2 regions of the Streptomyces sp. NBC_00554 genome follow, and region 2 is predicted to be linked to the other one. Evidence: predicted binding sites of a transcription regulator. Region 2 holds the regulator's gene; the other holds the start of a gene.
The links. The regulator HrcA, encoded in region 2, represses chaperone genes, less so after heat shock. The targets are predictions, from matches to a motif close to TTNGCACTCNGNNNNNCNGAGTGCNAA.
Positions count from the first base shown of each region.

Region 1: a site for HrcA is predicted at 4,157-4,183, ahead of groES (co-chaperone GroES). Genes of this name have one in related genera too.

Region 1 is NZ_CP107799.1:4,033,275-4,045,151, forward strand. Features, by position in the region: gene OG266_RS17285 (MOSC domain-containing protein) at 1-164, shown strand, start outside; gene OG266_RS17290 (SDR family oxidoreductase) at 272-1,045, shown strand; gene OG266_RS17295 (ester cyclase) at 1,123-1,830, shown strand; gene groL (chaperonin GroEL) at 1,942-3,570, opposite strand; gene groES (co-chaperone GroES) at 3,704-4,012, opposite strand; gene OG266_RS17310 (polysaccharide deacetylase family protein) at 4,238-5,014, opposite strand; gene OG266_RS17315 (polysaccharide deacetylase family protein) at 5,011-5,913, opposite strand; gene OG266_RS17320 (SAM-dependent methyltransferase) at 5,968-7,236, shown strand; gene OG266_RS17325 (RNA polymerase sigma factor) at 7,265-8,536, opposite strand; gene OG266_RS17330 (YciI family protein) at 8,582-8,938, opposite strand; gene OG266_RS17335 (Uma2 family endonuclease) at 9,056-9,634, opposite strand; gene OG266_RS17340 (hypothetical protein) at 9,694-10,542, opposite strand; gene OG266_RS17345 (LCP family protein) at 10,815-11,877, opposite strand, start outside.
Region 2 is NZ_CP107799.1:6,726,063-6,737,939, forward strand. Features, by position in the region: gene OG266_RS29655 (HAMP domain-containing protein) at 1-741, opposite strand, end outside; gene OG266_RS29660 (SpoIIE family protein phosphatase) at 845-2,986, shown strand; gene hemW (radical SAM family heme chaperone HemW) at 3,040-4,272, shown strand; gene OG266_RS29670 (DUF3097 domain-containing protein) at 4,594-5,400, opposite strand; gene OG266_RS29675 (MBL fold metallo-hydrolase) at 5,446-6,180, opposite strand; gene hrcA (heat-inducible transcriptional repressor HrcA) at 6,353-7,369, shown strand; gene dnaJ (molecular chaperone DnaJ) at 7,370-8,509, shown strand; gene OG266_RS29690 (nitronate monooxygenase) at 8,643-9,743, shown strand; gene OG266_RS29695 (16S rRNA (uracil(1498)-N(3))-methyltransferase) at 9,740-10,480, shown strand; gene OG266_RS29700 (VOC family protein) at 10,497-10,889, shown strand; gene OG266_RS29705 (hypothetical protein) at 10,992-11,552, shown strand; gene OG266_RS29710 (S41 family peptidase) at 11,617-11,877, shown strand, end outside.

The DNA of each region.
Region 1 (11,877 bases), 2.7 Mb from region 2:
TCGAGATCGTGCACAGGCCGGACCACGACGTCACGGTCGCCCTCCAGTTCCGTGCGATCACGACCGAACGGGGGCTGCTGCCAAGGCTGTTGGACGCGGGCGAGGCGCTGCATCCGGAATCCCGGGCGATCGCCGAGAAATACGTGGCGACGCCCGGCGCTTAGCAGGGGCTGCGCAGGCAGTCGCGCGCCCCGCGCAGAAGTGGTGTGGGGCGCGCGGACGTTGGGGGCGCGGGGCGCCGGACCACAGGTCAGGTCACTAACCTTGGGCCATGACAACGGCTCTGATTACGGGATCGACCGCGGGGATCGGCGCCGCCTTCGCGCGGCGTCTGGCGGCTGACGGGCACAACCTCGTGCTGGTGGCGCGTGACACCAAGCGGCTGGGCGAGCAGGCGACCGAGCTGCACGACCGGCACGGCATCGAGGCGGAGGTGCTGACGGCGGATCTGGCGACGGACGACGGCATCGAGGCCGTGGCCGAGCGCTTGAGCGACCGCAAGAACCCGGTCGACCTGCTGGTCAACAACGCCGGTTTCGGCAACAAGGGCCGGTATCTCGACGTGTCGATCGCCGACGAGCTGAAGATGCTCAAGGTGCACTGCGAGGCGGTCCTCCGGCTGACCTCCGCGGCGACCGAGGGCATGCGCGAGCGCGGCCGTGGCGGGGTCGTCAACGTCGCGTCGGTGGCCGCGTTCCTGCCGCGGGGGACGTACGGGGCGTCCAAGGCGTGGGTCGTGCAGTTCTCGCAGGGCGCGGCGAAGGACCTGGCAGGCAGCGGCGTACGGCTGATGGCGCTGTGCCCCGGTTTCGTGCGCACCGAGTTCCACCAGCGCGCCGGGATGGGCACCGACAACATCCCCAACTGGATGTGGCTGGACGCCGACAAGCTGGTCGCCGCAGCGCTCACGGACCTGTCCCGCGGCAAGACCCTGTCGATTCCCGACCCGCGCTACAAGGTGCTGATGGGCATGGCAAAGGTGGCGCCGCGGTCGTTGCTGGGCGGCATCTCCTCCAGGACCGGGCGGAAGTACGGGCCCCAGTAGGCCAGAGGGGTGGCGCCGCCGTCCCAGTGGGACGATGGGGGTATCGACCGGACCCAGGGGGGCCGGAAGGCGGCGTCATGACATTTGTGCAGCTCATCGACTGCAAGACGGGTCGATTCGACGAGATGGACCGGCTCATGGACACATGGGTCGAGCAGACCAAGGGCAAGCGGACCGCGACGCACAGCGTCATCGGCAAGGACCGGTCCGACGCCAGGCACTTCATCGAGATCGTGGAGTTCGCGTCGTACGAGGAAGCGATGGCGAACTCGAATCTTCCCGAGACGGACAAGATCTTCCGGGAGATGGTGGCGCTCTGCGACGAGATGCCGACGTTCACGGATCTGGATGTGGTGCGGGACGAGTGGCTCTACAAGACCAACGTCCGCAATTTCTACGGGCTGGTCGCCGGCAAGGGCGAGTTGCCTTCGTGGGACGAGGTCGTCGCGGAGAACTACCACGACCACGATCCGTCCAACGAGCAGGACGTGATCGGCCTGGACGCCATGCGCCGCGAGGTGGACATGTGGCGGACCGGGTTCGACTTCACGTTCACCATCGAGGACCAGCTCGCCGACGGCGACCGGGTCTGTACGCGCTGGACCTGGAACGGCACCCACAAGGGTGACTTCATGGGGATCCCGGCCAGCGGCAGGCAGGTCGCCATGACCGGCACGACCATCCACCGGTGCACCGACGACGGCAAGCTCGCCGAGGGCTGGTGGCAGTACGACAGGCTGGGACTGATGGCGCAGCTCGGGGCGCTGGATTCGCTGGAGCAGTGACCCGTAGCCCGTGTCGCTGGAGCAGTGACCCGTAGCCCGTAGCCCGTAGTGGATAAACGGGAGAAGCCCCCGTTCCCTGTGGGAACGGGGGCTTCCTCGGAAGCTGGTGCCTCAGTGCGAGTGGCCGTGACCGTGGCCGTGACCGGCCTCGGCCTCTTCCTCGGCCGGCTTCTCGACGACCAGGGTCTCGGTCGTGAGGAGCAGGGAGGCGATGGAGGCGGCGTTCTCCAGGGCGGAGCGGGTGACCTTGACCGGGTCGATGACGCCGGCCTTGACCAGGTCGCCGTACTCGCCGGTGGCGGCGTTGAAGCCCTGGCCCTTGTCGAGCTCGGCGACCTTGGAGGTGATGACGTAACCCTCCAGGCCGGAGTTCTCGGCGATCCAGCGCAGCGGCTCGACGGCGGCCTTGCGGACGACCGCGACACCCGTGGCCTCGTCGCCGGTCTTGCCGAGGTTGCCCTCAAGGATCTTGACGGCGTGGACGAGCGCGGAGCCACCACCGGAGACGATGCCCTCCTCGACCGCGGCGCGGGTCGCGGAGATGGCGTCCTCCAGACGGTGCTTCTTCTCCTTGAGCTCCACCTCGGTGGCGGCGCCGACCTTGATCACGCACACGCCGCCGGCCAGCTTCGCGAGGCGCTCCTGGAGCTTCTCGCGGTCCCAGTCGGAGTCGGTGTTCTCGATCTCGGCCTTGATCTGGTTGACGCGGCCGACGACCTCGGAGGAGTCGCCGCCACCGTCGACGACCACGGTGTCGTCCTTGGTGATCGTGACGCGGCGGGCGGTGCCCAGCACGTCCAGACCGATCTGGTCGAGCTTGAGGCCGACCTCCTCGGCGATGACCTGACCGCCGGTGAGGGTGGCGAGGTCGCCCAGCATCGCCTTGCGGCGGTCGCCGAAGCCCGGGGCCTTCACCGCGACGGCGTTGAAGGTGCCGCGGATCTTGTTCACGACCAGGGTCGACAGGGCCTCGCCCTCGACGTCCTCGGCGATGATCAGGAGCGGCTTCGAGGCATTGGCCTGGATGACCTTCTCGAGCAGCGGCAGGAGGTCCTGGATGGAGGAGATCTTGCCCTGGTGGATGAGGATGTACGGGTCCTCGAGGACGGCCTCCATGCGCTCCTGGTCCGTCACGAAGTACGGCGACAGGTAGCCCTTGTCGAAGGCCATGCCCTCGGTGAAGTCCAGCTCCAGACCGAAGGTGTTGGACTCCTCGACGGTGATGACACCGTCCTTGCCGACCTTGTCCATCGCCTCGGCGATGAGCTCGCCGACCTGGCTGTCCTGCGCGGACAGACCGGCGACGGCCGCGATGTCGGCCTTGTCCTCGATCGGACGGGCGGTCGCGAGGAGCTCCTCGGACACGGCCTTGACGGCGGCGTCGATGCCCTTCTTGAGGAGGGCGGGGGACGCGCCGGCGGCGACGTTCTTGAGGCCCTCGCGTACGAGCGCCTGGGCGAGCACGGTGGCGGTGGTCGTACCGTCACCCGCGATGTCGTTGGTCTTGGTCGCCACCTCCTTCACCAGCTGGGCACCGAGGTTCTCGAACGGGTCGTCGAGCTCGACCTCACGCGCGATGGTGACGCCGTCGTTGGTGATGGTGGGAGCGCCGAACTTCTTGTCGATGACGACGTTGCGGCCCTTGGGGCCGATCGTCACCTTGACCGTGTCGGCAAGCTTGTTGACGCCGCGCTCGAGGGCGCGACGGGCGTCCTCGTCGAACTTCAGGATCTTCGCCATGGGAGCGATTCAGCCCTCTCGAAACTCTGGAAAATCTGGGGAGAACGAACGGCGCCCCCGACGCCCGGCTACTTGAGGTCGCGGGGGGCCAGGGGCGCAGTTCACTACAAAACCGGTTGGGTACCGGGGTGAATTACTTCTCGATGATCGCGAGAACGTCGCGAGCCGAGAGGACGAGGTACTCCTCGCCGTTGTACTTCACCTCGGTGCCGCCGTACTTGCTGTACAGCACGATGTCGCCGACAGCGACGTCGAGCGGAAGACGGTTACCGTCCTCGAAACGGCCCGGGCCCACGGCAAGGACGACGCCCTCCTGGGGCTTCTCCTTCGCGGTGTCCGGGATGACCAGGCCAGAGGCCGTGGTCTGCTCGGCTTCGAGCGGCTGGACCACAATGCGGTCCTCGAGCGGCTTGATGGCAACCTTGGAGCTGGTGGTCGTCACGATCCGACCTCCCCCTTCGGAGATCTCACGGGGTTAACTGTCTGAGGTGGCGACCAGGTGGACCCGTCGTCGCGGGAGCCGGATCTACCTGTCGTCATTGGCACTCTCCAGTGGGGAGTGCCAGACCCGAGACTATGACCGCGATTAGCACTCGGTCAAGCGGAGTGCCAACGCGGCGCTCACGAGCCCATCGGATCCCGAGCGGAATCACAGCCCCCGGACACGTCACAGGTAGTCCTCGAGCCGCGCCGGCGTGAACCCTTCCGCCTGGACTTGGCGCAGCAGCTCGACCGTCGCCTCCGTGAGGTTCGGGTGCTCGGAGCCGGACAGGATGTCGCCCGGCCGCAGGGGGCCCGCGTCGGCGTCCCGCCCCCGCACGACGGCGGCGATCCCGCAGTCGGCGGCGGCCCGCAGCGTGGTGGTGTCGTACGTGCCGTACGGGGGCCGCAGGAAGCGGGGGCGGATGCCGAAGCGCTCCTTGAGCTTGTTCTGCTGGCCGCAGATCTCGGCGCGCTGGCCGGCGTACGGCAGGCCCCGCAGGGAGGGGTGGTCGAGGGTGTGGTTCTGCACGGTCGCGCCGACCGCCCGCAGCCGCGCGAAGTGTCCGTACCCCGGCCCGACCACGCTGTCCGTGACGAACATGCTGACCGGCAGCCGCAGTTCACGGACCAGGTCGACGAACCGCGGATCCCGTTCGGCACCGTCGTCGTACGTCAGGAAGACCACCTTGTCGCGGGTGGGCACGCGGTCCACGACCGGCGCGAGGCCCGGGCCCGCGGTGCGCGCGGTGACCCGGGCGGACGGTTTCGGCGCGGGGACGAGCGGCGCGGAAAGGCCCCAGCGGCGGTACGTCGCCAGGGTCGGCCCGTGCGAGCGCGCTTTGCTCACCTCGTGCGCCGCCTTCTTGCCCAGCCGTTCGATCGGGTCGACGGACTGGGCACAGCCCGTAAGGAGTACGGCGGCGAGCGCCCCGGAAAGGAGCGCGTACGGCCGCGACCTCACAGGTAGTCCTCCAAGCGCGCCACCGCGTACCCCTTGTCGGTCACCATCTTCATGAAGCGGCGGACCATGTCGGGCATCGTGCCCTTCCAGTCCTCCTTGCCGCGGAAGTGGCTGAGGACGATGTCGCCGGGGTTCAGATCGCGGTCCCACTCGCGGTACTCCCAGTGGTCGACGAAGATCTCCTCGTTCCACAGCGGGGCCGCCTTGATGCCGCAGGCCTTGGCCGCGCGCAGGGTGTCCTCGTTGTAGTTGCCGAACGGCGGCCGGAAGAGCGTGGGGCGCTTGCCGAACTGCTTCTTCATCACGTCCTGCATGCCGCAGATCTCGCGCTTCTGGCGTTCGTAGGAAAGCCCGGGCAGGTAGGGGTGGTGGAGCGTGTGGTTGTTGAGTACGACGCCACGGTCGCGCATCTTGCGGAAGTACCCGTAGTCCTCCTTGACCAGGTAGTCGCTGAGGAAGGCGGTGTACGGGATCTTCAGGTCGCTCATCATCCGCAGGAACGCGGGGTCCTTCTCGGCGCCGTCGTCGATGGTGAGGAAGACGACCTTGTCCTTGGTGGGGATGGTCGTGAAGACCGGCGGCAGATCCTCGCCGTCCTCGACCTCGAAGCCGTCGCGGAACTCGATGACCGGCTTCTTGGCGGGGGCCGGCGGCGCGGTAAGCGGTGTCTTGGCAAGGCCCCAGCGCTTGGCCGCGGCGGCCCGTGCGGCCTGCGCGCGGCGGAGCTTGGCGGCGTAGGAGTCGAGGGCACGGGCGGCGGGTGGCGCCTGCGGCGCTTGGGGTGCCTGGCGGCCGGGCGCCGGTTTCACGGGCTTGGAGCCGGCGCTCTCGGCGCAGCCGGACACGAGGGCGGCGAGGGTGAGCGCAGCGATGCCGCTCCGGACAACCGTCAACTTCATACCGTTTTTGTAATTTTGTCGTACTGATCGCATGGCGCCGGATCCTCCCAGGCCATGGCCCGTACGGGGCCACGACACCGCGGCCGGACGCGCGCCGTCCACCGACTGGCCCACAATGGCCCGGTGAACGACCTCGATCCGCCGTCCCCCCTCGCCTCCTTCGCCTCCCTGCTCACCCCCGAGGGCCGCGCCCTGCTCGACGAGGTGCGCGGCACCGACCCGGCGCGCGAACTGGCCGTCGCCACCCGGCTGCGCCGCGAGCACCCGGCCGAGCTGGTCTCGGCGGCCCTCGGGCAGGCGCGGCTGCGGCAGCGGGCGGCGGCGAAGTTCGGCGCCGAGGACGCGGAGCGGATGTTCTTCACCCCCAACGGGGTCGAGCAGTCGACCCGTACGACGGTCGCGGCGCACCGCGCGGAGCGGCTGCGCGCCCTCGGCGTCCGCTCGGTCGCCGACCTCTGTTCCGGCATCGGCGGCGACGCGATCGCGCTCGCCCGCGCCGGGATCCGGGTCCTCGCCGTCGACCGGGACCCGCTGACGGTGGCGGTGGCACGCGCGAACGCCGACGCGCTCGGCCTCACCGGCCTGATCGAGGTCCGCGAGGCGGATGTCACCGAGGTGGACGTGTCCGCGTACGAGGCCGTCTTCGTGGACCCCGCGCGCCGGGGCGGCCGAGGCCGGATCTTCGACCCGGAGGCCTACTCACCGCCCCTGTCCTGGGCGGTCGGCACGGCTTCGAAGGCTCCGCTCGCCGCACTGAAGATCGCTCCCGGCATCCCGCACGAGGCGATCCCCGCCGAGGCCGAGGCCGAGTGGATCTCGGACGGCGGCGACGTGAAGGAGGCGGTGCTGTGGTTCGGCACCGAGCCGGGGCTTGTGCGGGCCACGCTGCTGCCGGGGCCGCGGGAGGTACGGGGGCGCGGGCTGCCGGATCCGGCGGTGCGGTCCGTCGGGCGGTATCTGTACGAGCCCGACGGCGCCGTCATTCGCGCCCACCTGGTCGCGGAGGTGGCCGAGGAGCTCGACGGCGGACTGATCGACGAGACGATCGCGTACATCACGGCGGACGAGGCACGTCCGACGCCGTACGCCTCCGGCTACGAGATCACCGACCAACTCCCCTTCGGCGTGAAGAAGTTGAAGGCGCTGCTGCGGGAGCGGCAGGTCGGCGTACTGACGGTGAAGAAGCGGGGGTCGGCGGTCGAGCCGGAGGAGTTGCGGCGGAAGGTTCTACCGAAGGCGCAGGGTCCGAATTCGGCGACGGTGTTCATGACTCGGGTCGCGGGGGCGCCGACGATGCTGGTGGGGCACCCGCTGGCGGGCTGATCCCGCCGGGTCAGGACCGCCCACCAGGTCAGGACCGCGGCGGGCCCAGCTCCCGGACCCGCGCCCGCAGGAGGTCCCTCTCCTGCTCGTTGCGCGTCAGCGCGATCGCCCGCTCGAACTCCGCCCGCGCCTCCGCCGTACGCCCGAGCCGGGCGAGCAGATCCCCGCGGACGCTGGGCAGCAAGTGGTAGTCACGGAGGGCGGGTTCGGCGGTGAGGGTGTCGATCAGGGCGAGGGCCGGCTCCGGGCCCTCCGCCATGGAGATGGCCACGGCACGGTTCAACTCGACCACGGGCGACGGGGAACGGGCCGCGAGCAGGCCGTACAGGGTGGCGATCCGATCCCAGTCCGTGTCCTCGTAGGCGTACGCCTGCGCGTGGCACGCGGCGATGGCGGCCTGGAGGGCGTACGGGCCGGGTCCGGTGGTGGTGACGGCGTTCGAGCGACCCAGGGCGGCGAAACCCCGGCGGATCAGCATGCGGTTCCAGCGGCGGCGGTTCTGGTCCTTGAGGAGGACCGGCTCGCCCGACGGGCCCGTGCGGGCGGCCGCGCGTGAGGTCTGGAGCTCCAACAGGGCGGCCAGCCCGTGCACTTCGGGCTCCTTCGGCATCAACTCGGCCAGCACTCGGGCCAGTCGGAGGGCGTCCTCGCACAGCCCGGGGCGCAGCCAGTCCTCGCCCTCGGTGGCCGCGTACCCCTCGTTGAAGATCAGGTAGATGACCTCCAGTACGGACCCGAGACGGGCCTCCCGCTCCGGGCCGTACGGCACCTCGAAGGCGACCCCCTGCGTCGCCAGTTTCCGCTTGGCGCGCACGATGCGCTGGGCGATCGTCGCCTCCGGGGCGAGGTAGGCGCGGGCGATCTCGGGGGTGGTCAGGCCGCCGAGCAGCCGCAGCGTGAGGGCGATGCGGGCCTCGGCGGAGAGGACGGGGTGGCAGGCGGTGAAGACGAGCCGCAGCAGGTCGTCGTCGATGTCGTCCGGGTCGGAGGGTTCCTCGAAAGGGATGGTCGTGTCCGCGTCGCGCCCGATCTCCGCCAGCTTGCGCGCGTACCGCTCCTCGCGGCGTACGAGATCGATCGCGCGGCGCTTGGCCGTGGTCATGAGCCAGGCCCCCGGGTTGTCCGGGACTCCCTCACGCGGCCACTGCTCCAGCGCTGCGACCAGCGCGTCCTGCGCCAGCTCCTCCGCGATGCCGACGTCTCGTACGATCCGGGCGACGCCGGCGATGATGCGCGGCGACTCGATCCGGAAGACGGTTTCGATGGCACCCGATGCGGCGGCGGGGGGCTGCTCTGTCACAGCCCCCCATAAGACACCCCCGGCGCCCTCAGGCCAAGGACCCGCTCAGCCCTCCGCGATCTCCCGCACCTCGGACGTGACGGTCCAGTGCTCCTCGTGGATCTTCAGGAAGCGCTTGGTCCACTCGATCGCCTCGGCCTTGTCCTTGGCCTGGATGATCGCGTAGCCGCCGACGACCTCCTTGGACTCGGTGAACGGGCCGTCGGTGACGGTCAGTTCGCCCTTCTCCCAGCGGACGCGGGTGCCCTGCGAGGTGGGGGTGAGCCCGGCGGTGTCCAGCATCACGCCCGCCTTGGTCATCTCCTCGATCAGCTCACCCATCCGCTGCATCAGTTCGGGGCTGGGGCCCTCGGCGGGCGCGTTGGCCTCGTCGATCTGGACCATCGACAGGTAGCGCGGCATGGTGACTCCTTCGGTACGGAGACGGGGCTTGTTCCCGCCTCTCACCCTTGCGTCGAACGGGAGACGTCTGTCTCGACACCGTCGCCGGAATTCTTCGACGTTTCCTCCGGGACAACTTCAGTCGGCGAAGTCCTTCAGCTTCTCGGTGTCCAGCGTGATCCCGACGGGATCGGGCAGCTCGATCACGGCGCCGAAAGGCCGAGCGGTACATGAGCGGTATTTGCCGTCCTCCGGATCCGAATACACGGTGACAGCCGCAGCTTCCCTGTCGATCAACAGGTAGACGGGGATGCTCGTGGCCGCGTAGGCCTCTGGCTTCTCGATCCGGTCCCGCCGGGTGGCATCGCTGTCGGGGGACGTGACCTCGACAACCATCAGGACACCGTCGGGCTCCGCCCACTCACCCTTTCCGGCGAAGTACTCCTCGGGTACCAGTGCACCGTCAGGCCGGGCTCGCCCCTGGCGGTACGCCTCGACCTTGAGGCCCTGTTCCGGATAGAGGAACAGCTCAGGGCGATGCTGCATGCACCGCCTGAGAAGCCAGGCGACCATCTCGCCGTGATTCCCGTCCGGCACGGCTTTGACCCCGATCTTCCCGTTCAAGAACTCCAGGCGCGCCGTCTCGTGCGCAAGGAGGGCAAGCTCTTCGAAATCCTCGATGCCCATCTGGGGGTGGTCGGACGTACTGGGGGTCATGGCGTCGCCTCCTCCCCTCCATCCTGCCCCGGCTACGGGCGGACCGTGCTGCAAGGTCGTCACGCGCCTGCTCCTTTCTCTGTACGTGTCCCAGTGCGCAGGGCAGCCCGCAGCCGCCCCGCATGGGCGTGAACCCGGTCCGCCGGGAGGGCGGGCCGCCCTCCCCAGCAGCCCCCGCACAACCCGCCCGACAGCCCGCCGTCCCCGCCCGGCTCGCCGCACGCCGTGCAGACCACCTCGTAGCGGGCACACGACGGAGGCTGCGGCTCGGGTGGCAGCTTGGCGAGCAGCCGAGCCCGTACGAAACCGTGCGCGTGTGCCACCCGCTCCGGGAGCCCCGCCGTCACCGCCGCGACGAGCTGCGCCTCACCCGCGCCCCGCGCGAACCACTCGGCAGCCTGCTCCTCCAACGCCCCGCACTCCCCAGCCGAGAGCGTGAGGCGCGCGTCGATCCGCCCGAGCCGGGCCAGCACGCCGTACGCGGCCGAGCGCGCCGCTTGCGGCGAGGGCGCGGTGACCGGTGCCTCGCCGGCGAGGAAGGCGTCCCACCAGGCGTCATCACGCGCGGTACGCGAGAAGAAGGTGTGCCACACCCAGCGGGGGCAGCCGTCGACGGTGACAGGACGGCGTACCCGGCGCAGATGGCCTGCCACGGAGAGGTTGTTGAGGGCGGTGCCGATGGCGCACTGGCCGTACGAGAGATGCTTGGCCAGCGTCTTGATGGAGATGTCCGCCTCGTCGTCGAGCCGGTCGAGATACCCGGCGATCGATGCCTCGCGGACGGGCAGATGTGCGAAGTCCCGGCCGGTACGGGGCTCTTGGTCGGGCGCCGACTTTTTTCCGTACCCGGGATTGGCCTTGGGGTGAGCGGACGGGCGCGGGGCAGCACTAAGCTGGGCGGTAGCCATGGATCGACTCTGCTTTCGATCTTGTTGGTCAGACCCCCGCGTGGTGCGACAACACCCACGGGGGTCGATGCTTTCCCGGCGCACGCTACACGCTCGCCACGCTCCGCCGCGACACGATCACAAAAAGTCATCTTCCCTGGCCCGGGCGGCACTTGGGCCGCCACCAAGGGAGGGTGGGTGGGTTGAGCCACCCACCCATTCCTTGCAAAAAGAATCTCGAATCCCGGCCCCCGAAGCTCAAGCCCCGACGTGCGAACTACTCCGGCGAACACTCATCGCAGCGACTCCCACAGCTCGCTCGCCTCCGGCTCCTGAGCCACCACCCTGTTCGGGTCCGACGCCGCAGTCACCACCGGCATGGTGACCGTCTTGAGCGCGTCCGAGGGCAGGGACTTCAGGCTCTGGCCGAGGCTCATCAGTTCGCTCAGCGAGTCGAGGCCGGTGTCGGTCGTGAGGCTGCCGGTGACGGCGTCGGCGACCTTGTACAGCTTGGCGGGGTCGGTGAGCAGGTTGGTCGAGGAGATCTGCTCCAACAGGGCCTTCACCAGGGTCTGTTGGAGGCCTATTCGGCCCAGGTCGCTGCCGTCGCCTATGCCGTGCCGGGTGCGGGCGAGCGCCAGCGCCGTGGCGCCGTCGAGGTGGTGTTCGCCGGCCTTCAGGTGGAGGTGGCTGTCGTCGTCGTCGATGTCCTCGTCCGTCGTGACGGTGACGCCGCCGAGCGCGTCCACGAGATCCGCGAAGCCGGAGAAGTCGATCTCGATGAAGTGGTCCATGCGGACGTTGGTGATGGACTCGACCGTCTTCACGGCGCAGACCGGACCGCCCACCGAGTACGCGCTGTTGAACATCGAGCCGTACGCCACCGAGGTCGTCCCGCCGGAGGAGGTGGGGCACGACGGGCGGGTGACCAGGGTGTCGCGCGGGATGCTGACCACCGTCGCCGCCGTACGGCCCTCGTCTATGTGCACGACCATCGCGGTGTCCGAGCGGGCTCCCGAGCTGCTGCCGCCGCCCAGCGCCGCGTTCGCCTCGCCGCTGCGGGAGTCGGAGCCGAGGACCAGGATGTTGAGCGCCCCGCTGGGGAGCGGGGTCGCGGAGGCGGAGGAGGAGGCCGACGGGGTCGAGACGGCCTTCGGCGGGCGGTCGTCGCCGAGCGCGCTGTTGATGTCGACGCTCTTGATGTTCTGGTTCAGGTGCCAGTAGGCCCAGCCCGCCCCGGCGACGGAGAGTACGAGGGCGCCGGCGAACACGATGCCGGCGGCTTTCAGCAGGCCCCGCCGTCGGCCCCCGCGTCTTTCGACGCCCTCGTTTTCGTCCCCGCGCTCGTCTTCAGAA
Region 2 (11,877 bases):
GTCGACCATGGTGTTCACGGTGAGCTTCAGTTCGAGCAGCTCGCCGGTCGCCTCGACGGTCACCGTGCGGGTCAGGTCACCGCGGGCCACCGCCGTGGTCACCAGGGCGATGTCCCGGACCTGGGCGGTCAGCCGGGACGCCATGGTGTTGACCGCCTCGGTCACGTCCCGCCAACTTCCGGACAGACCCGTCACCTTGGCGCGGCCGCCGAGCCGTCCCTCGGTGCCGACCTCGCGCGCGACCCGGGTCACCTCTCCGGTGAACAGGGAGAGCTGGTCCACCATCTTGTTGACGGCACGCCCCAACCGGCGCAAATCACCCCGGAGTTGACGGTTGCCGTCGTGCAGGTCGACCCGTTGGGTCAGATCGCCGCCGGCCACCGCGTCGAGGACGCGGGTCGCGTTCGCGGCGGGCGCGACCAGGGCGTCAAGGAGCTGGTTCACGTCGTTGACCCGGGTCGTCCAGCTGCCCTGGCCCGGGCTCGCCGAGAGGCGCTCGTCGAGGCGGCCGTGCCGCACCAGGTCCCGGCGGACGCGCTGCACCTCGGAGTTGAAGTGCGAGCTGCGGTCCATGATCTGGTTGAACATCGTGCTGAGATCCGCCACCAGACCGTGTCCGGTTTCCGGCACTTTGCTGAAGTCACCGTCCCGTGCGGCGGTCATCGCGGCGAACAGAGGGCGCAGATCCGATGCCCGAATCTGTCCGTCTTCGAGCACACGCATACCACTGTTCTCACTCATGGCGGCCCACTTCGGTAACTCGGCGCTTATGGGCACAGCCAGTCTGTCACTGTGTCCGCATCGGCTGAGGCCTATTCGTCCGAACTGCTCAGGGAGCCGCACCGTGGGGGCCATTCCGACGCAACGGGAGTCCGAGGCGCGTGCCCTTGATGCGCCCGCGCACCACCGCGCCGGCCAGGACACCGTCACCCGCACCTCGCTGCCGGGCACGCCACTCGCTCCAGGAGCCGCCCGCGACTTTGTTCGCGCCGCCCTCGCCGAATGGGCCGAACTCGCTCCGCACGGCGCCGAGATGATGGACGACAGGCTCACCGATGACGCCCTCGTGGTCGTCAGCGAACTCGTCACCAACGCCGTTGTGCACGCGGGCACCGACGTCCAGCTCGTGTGCCGCATGGAGGGCGAGGGGAGCAGGGTGAGCAGGGAGGACACCGATGGCATGGGGAGTTCCGGCAGCGCCGAAGGCACCGACGGCGGCTCGCCGGGCTCGCTGGTCATCGAGGTGTCCGACCACCACCCCTCACGCGCGGTACGCGACGACAACTGCGAACAGCCGTACGGCACACCGGAGTACGGGCGTGGCCTGCGGCTCGTCTCCGCGCTCTCCGACGCCTGGGGGATCACCTACCGCACCGGCGTCAAGACCGTCTGGGCGCGGCTGCCCCTCGCCGGAGGCGGCCTCGGCGTGGGCAGGGAGGGGATCCCGGGCGTCGGGGGGATCGTGGAAGTCGACGAGAGGATGGAGGCGTACGCCGGTGAACAGGCTCTGGAACGCGGGCTGCGGGTCGCCGAGATACTCGCCCGCGAGCCGAGGCGCAGAGCCCAGCAGGACCACGACTGGCTCAACCGCGGAGCCCTCTCCTTCCTCGCCGAGGCCTCCGACCTGCTCGCCGGGCAGCTCGACGAGGATCTCGTCGCCGCGCTCGCCGGACAGCTGATCGTGCCGCGCCTCGCCGACTGGTGCGCGGTGTGGCTGGAGGACGAGGCCACCGACCGGGCCGGCGGCCTCGGCATCGCCCTGGGCCCACGCCTCGCCCGCGTCTGGCACGGCAGCGAGAACCGCATCGAGGACCTGCGCCGCGCCCTGGAGAAGGACCCGCCCCGGCTCCCCGACTCCGTACGCTCCCGGGCCGTACCGGTGCCTTGGCCCGGGGAGGCGCTGGCTTCGGGCGGGGGCGACGGGACGGGCCCGGTGGGCGAGATCCTGGACGGGCATGGGGCTGATGCGGCAGGTGACGTGCATGAAGCTGGTGAGTCGGCTGGGCCGACCGGGCCCGGAGTGAGCGGGGCGGCGCTCGCGTATCGGCTGATCGCGGGCGGGCGGCCGCTGGGCACGCTCGTCATCGGGCGGGCCGGGGCGACCGGTTTCCCCGACGAGATCACGGGGCTCGTCGAGGACCTCAGCCGCCGTATCGCCCTCGCCATCGGAGCGGCCCGCCAGTACGCGCGCCAGGCCACCATCAGCCGGGTCCTCCAGCGCGGCCTGCTGCCCGGCGCGGTCGCCGAGATCCCCGGGGTACGCAGCGCCCTCGTCTACGAGCCGCTCGACAAGGGCGGACCCAGCGGCGACTTCTACGACCTGTTTCCGGCCGGCGACGGGCGCTGGTCCTTCCTCGTCGGCGATGTCCAGGGCAAGGGGCCCGAGGCCGCCGTAGTGATCGGCCTGGCCAGGCCCTGGCTGCGGCTGCTGGCCCGTGAGGGGTACGAGGTCGCCGACGTCCTCGACCGCCTCAACAGGCTCCTCCTCGACGACGCGACGGAGGCGGCGGACGCGGCGGCCCGCGCGCTCGTGGCGGCGGGCGGACCCGGGCTCGCCGCGGACCCCGGACCGCAGACGCGCTTCCTGTCCATGCTGTACGGCGAACTGGTGCCCTTCGACGGCGGAGTGCGCTGCACCCTGGCCTCCGCCGGGCATCCGCTGCCGCTGCTCCTCGGCCCGGACGGCGACGTGCGCGAGGTGGCCCGGCCGGGGACCCTCCTCGGCGTCTTCGAGGACGCGACGTACGCCTCCGAGACCTTCGAGCTGTACCCCGGCGACACCCTGCTGTGCGTCACGGACGGTGTCACCGAGCGCCGCAGCGGCTCCCGTCAGTTCGACGACGACGACGGTCTCGCCGTGGCCCTGGCCGACTGCACCGGCCTGAGCGCCGAACTGATCGCCGAACGGATCCGCAGGCTCGTCCACGAGTTCGGTGCCAAGCCGCCGGAGGACGACATGGCGCTGCTGGTGCTGCAGGCGGAATAGGCACGGCCGCAGCTCGTACGAGGTTCGGGCGGGCGTACGGGACAATGGAAGGCATGCCTTCCGCACTTCCCGACGGTGAGCCCGTCCCCGACGACGGGGCGCTGCCCGCGCACGCCCTGGCCGGGGCCGCCGACCGCCCCCTCGGGTTCTATCTCCATGTGCCGTACTGCGCGACCCGCTGCGGCTACTGCGACTTCAATACCTACACGGCGACCGAGCTGCGGGGCACCGGAGGCGTGCTCGCCTCCCGCGACAACTACGCGGAGACACTGATCGACGAGGTCCGCCTCGCCCGCAAGGTGCTCGGCGACGACCCGCGTCCCGTCCGTACGGTGTTCGTCGGCGGCGGTACGCCCACGCTCCTGCCCGCCGCCGATCTCGTACGGATGCTCGCCTCGATCCGTGACGAGTTCGGGCTCGCCGACGACGCGGAGATCACCACCGAGGCGAACCCGGAGTCCGTGGACCCCGGGTACCTCGCGACCCTGCGGGCCGGGGGCTTCAACCGGATCTCCTTCGGCATGCAGAGCGCCCGGCAGCACGTGCTGAAGGTGCTCGACCGCACGCACACGCCCGGGCGGCCCGAGGCCTGTGTCGCCGAGGCCCGCGCGGCGGGCTTCGAGCATGTGAACCTCGACCTCATCTACGGCACGCCTGGGGAGTCCGACCACGACTGGCGGGCCTCGCTGGACGCGGCGCTCGGGGCCGGGCCCGATCACATCTCCGCGTACGCGCTCATCGTCGAGGAGGGCACTCAGCTCGCGCGGCGGATCCGGCGTGGGGAGGTGCCGATGACGGACGACGACGTCCACGCGGACCGGTATCTCATCGCCGACGAGGTGCTCTCCGGGGCGGGCTTCGACTGGTACGAGGTGTCCAACTGGGCCACCTCCGATGCCGGGCGGTGCCTCCACAACGAGCTGTACTGGCGTGGTGCCGACTGGTGGGGTGCCGGGCCCGGGGCCCACAGTCATGTGGGCGGGGTGCGCTGGTGGAACGTGAAGCATCCGGGGGCGTATGCCGGGGCGCTGGCGGCGGGGAAGTCGCCCGGGGCGGGGCGTGAGCTGCTCTCCGGGGAGGATCGGCGGGTGGAGCGGATTCTGCTTGAGCTGCGGTTGCGGGAGGGGTGTCCGTTGTCGCTGCTCCGCCCTGATGGGCTCTCCGCCTCGCGGCGGGCGCTGTCCGAGGGGCTTCTGGAGATCGGGCCGTACGACGACGGTCGTGCCGTTCTCACGTTGCGGGGGCGGTTGCTGGCGGATGCGGTGGTGCGGGACCTGGTGGACTGAGGGGCTTTTTTCGCCCCCTCCGCCCCTACCTGTCCCTTGTTCCTGGGGCTCCGCCCCAGACCCCGCTCCTCAAACGCCGGAGGGGCTGAATCTTTCCCCGGCCGGAGCTGAAATCTTTCAGTTCCGGCCAGAGAACCTTTCAACCCCGACCGGCAGATCTTTCGCCCCCGCGGCAGATCTTTCAGTCCCGGCCGGGGGAGATCTTTCAGCCCGTCCGGCGTTTGAGGACGAGCGCGTCAGCGCGATGCGGGGGTCTGGGGGCGGCAGCCCCCAGGAACGGGACGGGAAGGGGCGGAGGGGGCGAGAAAACACCCCTGTCGCTCACTCCGGTGCCGTCACGAAGTCGATCAGTTCCTCCACCCTGCCCAGGAGTTCTGGCTCCAGGTCCTTGTAGGAGTGGACGCGGGACAGGATGTGCTGCCAGGCCGCGCCGGTGTTTTCGGGCCAGCCCAGGGCGCGGCAGACGCCTGTTTTCCAGTCCTGGCCGTGGGGGACCCGGGGCCAGGCGGCGATGCCGACGGAGGACGGTTTCACGGCCTCCCAGATGTCGATGTACGGGTGGCCGACCACCAGGGCGTGGTCGCTGGTGACCGCGTCCGCGATGCGGGACTCCTTCGTGCCGGGGACCAGGTGGTCGACGAGGACGCCGAGGCGGGCGTCCGGCCCCGGGGCGAAGTCCGCGACGATCGCGGGCAGGTCGTCGATGCCCTCCAGGTACTCGACGACGACGCCCTCGATGCGCAGGTCGTCGCCCCAGACGCGTTCGACGAGCTCGGCGTCGTGCCGCCCCTCCACGTAGATCCGCCCGGCCCGTGCCACCCGCGCCCGCGCACCCGGCACCGCGACCGACCCGGAGGCGGTGCGGGCGGGACGTACGGGAGCCGCGCCCGAGGGGCGGACCAGGGTCACCACCTTGCCCTCGAGGAGGAAGCCGCGCGGCTCCAGCGGGAACACCCGGTGCTTGCCGAAGCGGTCCTCAAGCGTCACCGTGCCCGCCTCGCAACGGATCACCGCGCCGCAGAAACCGGTGCCGGGCTCCTCGACCACCAGACCGGGGTCCGCCGGGACCTCGGGTACGGGCTTGGGCTTCTTCCACGGCGGAGTCAGGTCCGGCTGGTACTGGCGCATTCGGATGACGATAGGAGAAGCCGGGCCCCCGTGTCGTACGGCCTCCTACGACACGCCGAAACGGGCCGCCAGCGCGTCCCGTTGGGCCCGGACAAACCCCGCATTCACCACCGCCCCGTGACCGGGCACGTACAACGCGTCCTCCCCGCCCAGGTCGAGCAGCCGGTCAAGGGCCGCCGGCCAGTGGGACGGGACGGCGTCTGTGCCCGCCTGGGGCTCGCCCGACTCCTCCACCAGGTCGCCGCAGAAGACGACCTCCGGCCATGACGTCGATCCGGGGACCAGGACCACCAGGTCGTGGCCCGTGTGGCCGGGGCCCACGTTCGCGAGCAGGACCTGCGTGCCGCCGCCCAGGTCCAGGGTCCACTCGCCGGACACGAGGTGGCGGGGGCGGACGAGCAGATCGGCGGCCTCGTCCGCCTCCCGCGGGTCGAGACCGTGGCGTACGGCGTCCGCGCCCAGCCCCTCGCGGCCGTGCGCGAGAACCGTGTCCAGGCCCACCGCCCCGAACACCTCCACACCCGAGAAGGCGGCCGCGCCGAAAACATGGTCGAAGTGCGCGTGGGTGAGCGCGAGGTGCGTCACCCGGCGGCCGTCAAGCAGCCCTCGCGCCTCGGAACGCAACCGCGCGCCCTCCCGCAGGCTCGACCCCGCGTCGATCACCAGTGCCGCCCCGTCGCCCACCACGAGTCCGGTCGTGCAGTCCCAGTCCGGAAGACGCCGTCGCCCGACCCGTGGCGTCACCCTCTCCCAGCCTGCCTCTTCCCAAGTCACGCTCATGGGCAGACGCTAACGGCGAGGACGTCGTCGGCACGACCGCGCGGGGGCCGCCCTTGCCGGGGGCGTACCTCCCCGCCGTACACTGGGCCGGGGAACGCTGGCACTCGCACGCGCTGAGTGCCAGGGCGAAAGGCCCACCAGGACCACGGGACGACAGCTGGAGGTGTGCGCGATGCTCAGTGAACGCAGGCTCGAAGTGCTGCGCGCCATCGTCCAGGACTATGTGGGGACGGAGGAGCCGGTCGGTTCCAAGGCCCTCACCGAGCGGCACCGGCTCGGGGTTTCTCCGGCGACGGTCCGCAACGACATGGCCGCCCTCGAGGACGAGGGGTACATCGCCCAGCCGCACACCAGCGCCGGGCGCATCCCCACCGACAAGGGCTACCGGCTCTTCGTCGACAAGCTCGCGGGCGTCAAGCCGATGACCGCCCCCGAGCGGCGGGCCATTCAGAACTTCCTCGACGGCGCGGTCGATCTCGACGACGTCGTCGGGCGGACCGTACGACTGCTCGCGCAGCTCACCCGGCAGGTCGCGGTCGTGCAGTACCCGTCCCTCACGCGTTCGACCGTGCGGCACGTCGAGCTGCTGTCGCTGGCTCCGGCCCGCGTCATGCTCGTCCTGATCACGGACACCGGCCGGGTCGAGCAGCGCATGATCGACTGCCCGGTGCCGTTCGGGGAGACGTCGCTGGCGGATCTGCGGGCGCGGCTCAACAGCCGGGTCGCGGGCCGTCGGTTCTCGGACGTTCCGCAACTGGTGCAGGACCTGCCCGACGCCTTCGAGGCGGAGGACCGCGGTACGGTCACGACGGTGCTCTCCACTCTGCTGGAGACGCTCGTCGAGCAGACCGAGGAGCGGCTGATGATCGGCGGCACCGCCAATCTCACCCGTTTCGGACATGACTTCCCTCTCACCATCCGGCCCGTCCTCGAAGCGCTGGAGGAGCAGGTCGTGCTCCTCAAGTTGCTTGGTGAGGCCGGGGATTCGGGCATGACCGTACGGATCGGTCACGAGAACGCCTATGAGGGACTCAACTCCACGTCCGTCGTCTCCGTCGGCTACGGTTCGGGCGACGAAGCAGTAGCGAAACTCGGCGTGGTCGGACCGACCCGCATGGATTACCCCGGCACGATGGGAGCGGTACGAGCGGTGGCACGGTACGTCGGACAGATCCTGGCGGAGTCCTAAGTGGCCACGGACTACTACGCCGTACTCGGCGTGCGCCGCGACGCGTCCCAGGACGAGATCAAGAAGGCGTTCAGAAGGCTCGCGCGCGAGCTGCACCCGGACGTCAATCCCGATCCGAAGACGCAGGAGCGGTTCAAGGAGATCAACGCCGCGTACGAGGTGTTGTCGGACCCGCAGAAGAAGCAGGTCTACGACCTCGGCGGCGACCCGCTGTCCCAGTCGGGCGGCGCGGGCGGCCCCGGTGGCTTCGGCGCCGGTGGCTTCGGCAACTTCTCGGACATCATGGACGCCTTCTTCGGCACGGCGTCGCAGCGTGGCCCCCGGTCGCGTACGCGCCGTGGCCAGGACGCCATGATCCGGCTCGAGATCGAGCTGGACGAGGCGGCTTTCGGCACCACGAAGGACATCCAGGTCGACACGGCCGTGGTGTGCGGCACCTGCAGCGGTGAGGGCGCGGCGCCGGGGACCTCGGCGCAGACCTGTGACATGTGCCGCGGTCGCGGTGAGGTGTCGCAGGTCACGCGGTCCTTCCTCGGCCAGGTCATGACCTCGCGGCCCTGCCCCCAGTGCCAGGGCTTCGGGACCGTCGTCCCGACGCCGTGCCCGGAGTGCGCGGGCGACGGCCGGGTGCGGTCGCGCAGGACGCTGACCGTCAAGATCCCCGCCGGTGTCGACAACGGCACCCGGATCCAGCTCGCGGGCGAGGGCGAGGTCGGCCCCGGCGGCGGCCCCGCCGGCGACCTGTACGTCGAGATCCACGAGCTGCCGCACGCCGTGTTCCAGCGGCGCGGTGACGACCTGCACTGCACGGTCACCATCCCGATGACCGCGGCGGCCCTCGGTACCAAGGTGCCGCTGGAGACGCTCGACGGCATGGAGGAGATCGACATCCGTCCGGGCACGCAGTCCGGGCAGTCGGTCCCGCTGCACGGGCGCGGTATCACGCATCTGCGGGGCGGCGGGCGCGGTGACCTCGTCGTGCACGTCGAGGTGATGACGCCGTCGAAGCTCGACGCCGAGCAGGAGCGCCTGCTGCGTGAGCTGGCCGTGCTGCGCGGCGAGGAGCGGCCCATCGGGCAGTTCCAGCCGGGGCAGCAGGGGCTGTTCTCCCGCCTGAAGGACGCCTTCAACGGTCGCTGAGAGCGCCTTCAGCACTCGCTGAGGTGGGCCTTTCCGCCCCGGGCCGCACAGGCCGGGGCGGGACGTGCGGGTGGCCTATGCCAGGGCGAAGGCTCGATTCGGACTTGTTCGGAGGACGTGACAACATGCCGTCATGTCCTCCGCACTGACCGATCTCTTCCCACACCCGATCGTGCAGGCCCCCATGGCGGGCGGCGTATCCGTCCCGCATCTCGCGGCCGCCGTGTCCGAGGCCGGCGGGCTCGGCTTCCTTGCCGCCGGGTACAAGACCGCCGACGGTATGTACCAGGAGATCAAGCAGCTGCGCGGGATTACCGGACGACCCTTCGGCGTGAACCTCTTCATGCCGCAGCCCGAATACGCGGACAAGGCCGCCGTCGAGGTGTACGCCCACCAGCTCGCGGGTGAGGCCGCCTGGTACGAGACCGAACTCGGCGACCCGGACAGCGGCCGCGACGACGGCTACGACGCCAAACTCGCGGTCCTCCACGACAACCCGGTGCCGGTGGTCTCCTTCCACTTCGGCATCCCCACCCGCGACGTCCTGGACTCCCTCGCCCGCGCCGGCACCCTCACCCTGGTCACCGCGACCACGGCCGAGGAAGCGCTCGCCGTGCAGCGGGCCGGAGCCGCCGCAGTCGTCGTGCAGGGCGTCGAGGCGGGCGGCCACCAGGGCACCCACCGCGACAACCCGGAGACGGACGGCACCGGCATCGGACTGCTCTCGCTGATCGCGCAGGTCCGCGAGACCGTGCAGATCCCGATCGTCGCGGCCGGCGGCATCATGCGGGGCAGCCAGATCGCCGCGGTGCTCGCGGCCGGCGCGAACGCGGCCCAGCTCGGCACGGCGTTCCTCGCCACCCCCGAGTCCGGCGCGCACGCCGTGCACAAGCAGGCACTGACCAACCCCCTTTTCGTACGTACGGAGTTGACACGCGCCTTCTCCGGGCGCCCGGCACGCGGACTCGTCAACCGCTTCCTGCGCGAGCACGGCCCGTACGCGCCCGCCGCGTACCCCCAGGTCCACCACCTCACCTCCCCGCTGCGCAAGGCGGCGGCCAAGGCGGGCGACGCGCAGGGCATGGCGCTGTGGGCGGGCCAGGGACACCGCATGGCACGCGAACTGCCGGCCGGGCAGCTGGTGGAGGTGCTGAGCGCCGAACTCGCCGCTGCGAAGACAGCGTTGTCGGCGGATCCGGAGTCCGGGACGGGTGCGGGGGGTGCGGTCCGATGACGGCGCCGGTGTTCGTGGTCGAGCACTTCGACGCGGGCGGCGGAGGACGCTACGTCCTCGACGGGGCCGAGGGGCGGCACGCGGTCTCCGTGAAGCGGTTGCGGGCCGGCGAGGACGTCATCCTCACGGACGGCGCCGGGCGGTGGGCGGACTGCGTGGTGCTCGACACCGAGGGCAAGGACCGGCTCATCGTCCAGATGGACTCGGTGGCCGAGGAGCCGGAGGAGTCGCCCCGCATCACCGTCGTCCAGGCCCTCCCCAAGGGCGACCGCGGCGAGCTGGCCGTCGAGACCATGACGGAGACCGGCGTCGACGCGATCGTCCCCTGGGTGGCCTCCCGCTGCATCACGCAGTGGAAGGGCGAGCGGGGACTGAAGGGGCTCGCCAAGTGGCGGGCCACGGCCCGGGAGGCCGGCAAGCAGTCCCGCCGCGTCCGCTTCCCCGAGGTCGCGGACGCGATGACGACCAAGCAGGTTGCCGCACTTCTCGCCAAAGCCGACCTCGCGGCCGTCCTGCACGAGAGCGGCGACGAACCCCTCGCCACGGCCGAACTCCCGGAACAGGGCGAGATCGTGCTCGTGATCGGCCCCGAAGGGGGCGTCTCCCCGGAGGAGTTGGTGCTCTTCACCGAGGCGGGCGCGCGGGCGTACCGCCTGGGGCGCAGCGTGCTGCGCACCTCGACCGCCGGGACCGCGGCGGCCGCGCTGCTGCTCGGCCGCACCGGTCGCTGGTCCTGAACCGATGGAGATCCCCTTGGAACTCGCCCAAGTACGTCTGCTCGTCTCCGACTTCCCGGCCTGCTACCGCTTCTACGCGGAAGTCCTCGGCCTCAAGCCCCAGTCGGGCGCGACCGGGGGACCGTACGAGAAGTTCAGCCCGGTCACCGGCTCGGCGGGCATCGCCCTCCAGGACCGCGCGATGATGGCCCAAGTCCTCGGCGAACTGGGCGACATGGCGACGGGACACCGCTCACTGGTGGTGCTGCGCGTGGACGACCTGGACACGTACTGCGAGCAGATCACGGCCCGCGGCGCGACCATCCTGCACGGCCCCGCACCCATGACCGACCGCATGCGCGTCGCCCACCTCAAGGACCCGGAAGGGAACCTGGTGGAGCTGCAGGAGTGGCAGCTGCTGCTCGCCTGAATCCCCGGTCGGCGCCCAGGTGTTCGAGTGTGACGCGTGAGGATGCGGCAGTGGCCGCATGCGGTCTTCCGCGCCACCCGGGACGGTGGCACGCTGCCAGTCATGGGGGCTTTGAGGCGGATAGGAAGACGGGCCGGACAGCGGCGGACGATGGCGGCGGCCGGTCTCGTGGCGGTCGCCGTGGGCGGCGTCGTCGCGTGCGACCCCGCAGGGCTGAGCTCCGCCTCCGTGGCGTACACGACCGACCAGACCGTGACGAAGGAACTCGAGCGGCAGAAGGCGGATGTGCGGTGGCTCACCTGCACGGCGTCGTTCGGCGGCGGCAACAAGGCCTACACGCCCGGGAAGACGCCCTCGCCGACCGAGAACACCGTGGCGGACGTCGACTGCACGGGGGAGACCTCGGACGGGAAGGACATCACCGTCACGGGCAAGGTCACCCGGGCCGTCGACGGCCGGTGCGTACGCGGTGATCTGACCGCCAGGATCGACGGCAAGGAGTGGTTCCACGTGAAGGGTCTCGGCAACTGCGACACCCCCAGCACGCCCGGATACACCCCGCCCGTCAACAACCCACAGCAGCCCGGCCCCACTGTGACCGTGACCGTCACCAAGACCATCTACTGCCAGGGGAACCCCACGTGCTGGCCCCAGGGCAAGTGACGTGCGGGGAGGTAAGTGATCGAAACCCCTGTCCGGGGGCGTGATCGCTGCCTAAGGTGATCGGGTGACAGAGTCCGCACCCTCCGCGTATCTCCGGTTTCCGCATCTGCACGGCGATCTGGTCGCCTTCACCGCCGAGGACGACGTCTGGGTCGCCCCGCTGGACGGGGCGGGCCGCGCCTGGCGGGTCAGCGCAGACAACGTTCCGGTGAACCATCCGCGCATCTCCCCGGACGGTACGACCGTCGCCTGGACGTCCACCCGTGACGGCGCCCCCGAGGTGCATGCCGCCTCGCTGGACGGCGGACCGTCCAAACGGCTGACG